2 regions of the Arthrobacter sp. KBS0703 genome follow, and region 2 is predicted to be linked to the other one. Evidence: predicted binding sites of a transcription regulator. Region 2 holds the regulator's gene; the other holds the start of a gene.

Region 1 (2,196 bases), 3.6 Mb from region 2:
GCACGTGAAAGTCTCTCCGGACACGGCAGGGAACACGTGGGCGCCGGAAGCACACTACGACGAGAAAATCGGGGCGTACGTCGTCTACTGGGCGTCCAAGATCTACGCCGACAACGACCCGAACCACTCCGGCGGCACGCACAACAAGATGATGTACTCCACCACGCGCGACTTCCGGACCTTCAGCGAAGCCAAGGTCTGGAACGACCCGGGTGATTCGGTCATCGACTCCACAGTTATCAAGGAGGGCGACACCTACTACCGCTTCACCAAGGACGAAGCCCGCGTCTCCGGCTGCCTCGACATCATGCAGGAAAAGTCCACGGACCTGCTGGCTGTCGACCTGCCGGCCACGAACCCGCGCAATTGGTCCCTGATGGCCAACTGCATCGGCAAGAACGCCGGGACCGGCGGCGTAGAGGGGCCGACCGTCTTCAAATCAAACACCGAGGAGAAGTATTACCTCTTCGTGGATGAGTTCGGCGGGCGCGGCTACATCCCGCTGGAAAGCACCAGTCTCGAAGACCCCGACTGGAAGCTCGCGAGCAACTACGAACTGCCTCGCGCACCGCGCCACGGCACCGTCCTGCCCGTCACCAAGACGGAGCTGGAGCGCCTCCACAGCCAGCTCGGCTAAGGCGCCGCAGCGAAATACCGCCCGTCAAACTTGCTCTGACGCCTGGAAGGCAGGGGCTCCGCCAGATTGGCGGGGCCCCTGCCCTATGGCGGAGCGTGCCGAGGGAGGCGGCAGCGTCCCCTGGGACGCCCCAAATTGGTCGCTGCCGATGCTTGACGCGCAGATATGTTAGCGTTCACAATCTAAGAGAATCTTTTACGTTTTCGATACCGGGCACAGGGGCCAGCACCTCCCGGATGGAGGTTTTAGCATGCAATCTAGTGATGACACCGGGTTCAACCCCGGCGGCGAAAACTATGTCATCGGGGTGGACTACGGCACCCTGTCGGGCCGGGCCGTGGTGGTCCGGGTAAGGGACGGCAAGGAACTCGGCAGCGGGGTGTTCGACTACCCCCACGCGGTGGTCACCGAGGCGCTTCCGGCGGATGTGGCGGACGACGGCGTCACACGCCTTCCCGGCGAATGGGCACTTCAGGTGCCGAACGACTACCGGGAGGTGCTCCGGCACGCTGTGCCGGCGGCGATCGCGGACGCGGGCATCGACCCCTCCGCAGTGGTCGGCATCGCCACGGACTTCACCGCATGCACCATGGTGCCGGTGAAGTCTGACGGCACCCCGCTGAATGAACTGCCGGGCTTCGCCAGCCGGCCGCACGCGTACGTCAAGCTCTGGCGCCATCACGCCGCGCAGGGGCAGGCGGACCGGATCAACGCCCTGGCCGCCGAGCTGGGCGAGACCTGGCTGCCGCGCTACGGCGGGTTGATCTCCTCCGAGTGGGAGTTCGCCAAGGGGCTGCAGCTGCTGGAGGAGGATCCGGAAGCGTACGCGGAGATGGACCACTGGGTGGAGGCCGCGGACTGGATTGTCTGGCAGCTGTGCGGCAATTATGTCCGCAACGCCTGCACGGCCGGGTACAAGGGCATCTACCAGGACGGGAAGTATCCGTCCGAGGATTTCCTGGCCGCGCTGAACCCGCAGTTCAAGGACTTTGTTAGCGCTAAACTGGAGCACACCATCGGCCGGCTCGGCGACGCTGCGGGGTTCCTGACCGCCGAGGCCGCTGCCTGGACCGGACTGCCGGAGGGCATCGCCGTGGCCGTCGGCAACGTCGATGCCCACGTCACCGCCCCGGCGGCCAAGGCCGTGGAGCCGGGCCAGCTGGTGGCCATCATGGGCACCTCGACCTGCCACGTCATGAACGGTGCGGAACTGCGCGAGGTGCCAGGCATGTGCGGGGTGGTCGACGGCGGCATCGTCGACGGACTCTGGGGCTACGAGGCAGGCCAGTCCGGCGTGGGGGACATCTTCGGCTGGTTCACCAAATACGGTGTTCCGCCGGAGTACCACGAGGCCGCGGCCGCTGCCGGCCTGGGCATCCACGAGTACCTCACCGGGCTGGCTTCCGGGCAGGCGATCGGCGAGCACGGCCTGATCGCCCTGGACTGGCACTCGGGCAACCGCTCGGTCCTGGTGGACCACGAACTGACCGGCGTGGTGATGGGCCAGACGCTGGCCACCCGGCCAGAGGACACCTACCGCGCGCTCCTGGAGGCCACGG
Region 2 (2,196 bases):
TCACGGTGCCCGCCGAGGGGTACGGTGGAAGTGAACCATGCTGGGGGCAGGGCAGGCTACTGAACCCGGTGGCCGATCCCGACGTCAACACGCAAAGGACCGCTCATGAGCACTCCTCCAGTTCCCCCAACGCCCAGCGACCCGAACTCCAACGAGCCGAGCCAGGACGCTGCGGAAGCACGCGGCGCGCAGCCCCGCTATGGCCAGGATGCTCCGCAGTACGGCCAGAACACGCCGCCCGCTCCCCAGTACGGCCAGAACACGCCGCCCGCTCCCCAGTACGGCCAGAACACGCCCCGGTACGGTCAGGGCGCACCTCAGCAGCCGCAGTATGGACAGAACGCGCCCCAGTACGGCCAGCAGTCCTCTGCCCCGTCCCCCTTCGGTCAGGCACAGTCCGGCAAGTCCCCGTACGGTCAGTCACCTTACGGCCAGCCCCCGTACGGGTATCCGTCGGAACAGCCGCAGGGTGGAACCGGAGCCGGTGCGCCGCAGCTGGTGAACACTTCCTTTTGGATGATCCTCGGCGCCGGCGTCCTGTCCGTCCTGTCAGTCCTGCTGGCGATTCCGACCCTGGATGATCCCGCCATTCGCAACTCGTTCGAAGAGCAGCTCCGCGGAAGCGGCCAGAACGTGGCGTTCGACGACGTCAAGGGCTTCCTCATCGGAACCATGGTGGTCTTCGCCCTGATCGGCGCGGGCCTCTATGCGCTGGTGGCCTTCAACGTCCGAAAAGGCAGGAACTGGGCCCGCATCCTGGGAACGGTCCTGGCGGCGCTGTCCGTGTTTAGCATCTTCCCCCTTGGCCTGAACACGCTCGTGGGGCTCGTGGGCATCGCAGCGATTGTGATGCTGTACATGCCGGCGTCGGCATCGTACTTCCAGAAGCCCCAGCCGTTCGCCAACCCGTACTCGCAGCCGGGCGGCCCTTTCGGCCGCTAAGGCTCAGCCGCTAGGCTCACCCGCCAGCACCTGCACGAAAACCAACCAACGGGCGCGGATTCCAGGAAGGCCGGACTTACTCCGGCTGACCTGGGGTCTGCGCCCGTTGCGCGTGGTACGCCAGAATCTGCAGCTCAGTGGCCATGTCCACCTTGCGAAGATTCACGCCGTCGGGAACCTGGAGCATCACGGGCGCGAAGCTGAGGATGCTGTGTACCCCGGCCGCCACCACACGGTCGCACACACTCTGAGCCACGGCAGCGGGCAGGGCGAGGACCACCATATTGGCACCGGTCCGTTCCAGCACCGGCTCAAGGTCGGCCACATCGCTGACGCGGAGCCAGCCCACTTCATTGCCCACAACCATTTGGTCAGCGTCGAAAATGGCAACAACGTCGAAGCCCCTGGATTCAAAACCGCCGTACCTAGCGAGGGCCTTGCCCAGGTTACCGGCGCCGACGATCGCGACCTTCCAATCGTGCGTCAGGCCCAGCGCGGCGGCGATGTGACGGCTCAGATACTGGACCTCATAGCCCACGCCGCGCGTACCGTACGACCCCACATGGGACAGATCCTTGCGAAGCGTGGACGAGCTGACTCCCGACAGCTCGGCCAGCGATTCGGAAGATACGCGCTCGGTGCCCTCGGCCATCAGGGTGTTCAGGGCGCGCAAATAGATGGTCAGCCGGGCCACGGCCGCAGGCGGAATCTGCTTTCCGGCAGCTCCGGTGTCCCCGGGCACGGCCTGGGGTGGTGAATCGAGCGAGGTCACTATCTGCTCCATTGCGTCGCGTTGTGAGTCCACTCTAGATCCCCATCACTTATGTCAACAAAGCCGGTGCCATTGCGCGGAACAGGCTACTGCCTCGCCATCGCCTGACGCAGCACCCTGTCCAGCCTGGCTTCGTCAATTTTCCAGAAGTCCCGCTGGATTCCGTCCACGAGAACCACCGGGATTTCCTCTGCGTACTGGTCCCGCAGGGCGTCGTCGATGTCCACCGACCGCTCCGTCCACTCAAGTCCCAGGGCGCCAGTCACCCGCCCAACGGCGTCGCGCGCCGCGGCGCACAGGTGACAGTCAGCTTTGGTGAGGAGAACGACGTCGGGGTTTGCCATATTCCAACCGTATCGCGGCAGCGGCCTCGTCTGCCGGGCACATCCCCTGCATTGACTAGACTCAGTGGCATGCCCGAGGAGAAGTACGTCGCTGTGGTCACGCAGCCGGTTGCGCAGCCGCAACACGGCGAGGCCGCA

Evidence for each region. Region 2 encodes Rex, which represses fermentation and respiration genes when NADH is low (regulators of the CRP and FNR family bind a similar motif). Its sites were predicted from a motif close to CTTGTGAANNNNTTCACAAG; they were not measured.
Region 1: araB (ribulokinase) is a predicted target of Rex. The motif match lies at 800-819, and genes of this name have one in related genera.

What each region holds. Positions count from the first base shown of each region.
Region 1 is NZ_MVDG02000001.1:3,610,349-3,612,544, reverse strand. It holds gene B1A87_RS24135 (glycoside hydrolase family 43 protein) at 1-637, shown strand, start outside; gene araB (ribulokinase) at 888-2,196, shown strand, end outside.
Region 2 is NZ_MVDG02000001.1:56,493-58,688, reverse strand. It holds gene B1A87_RS00265 (hypothetical protein) at 106-942, shown strand; gene B1A87_RS00260 (redox-sensing transcriptional repressor Rex) at 1,019-1,714, opposite strand; gene B1A87_RS00255 (glutaredoxin family protein) at 1,801-2,058, opposite strand; gene B1A87_RS00250 (HAD family phosphatase) at 2,128-2,196, shown strand, end outside.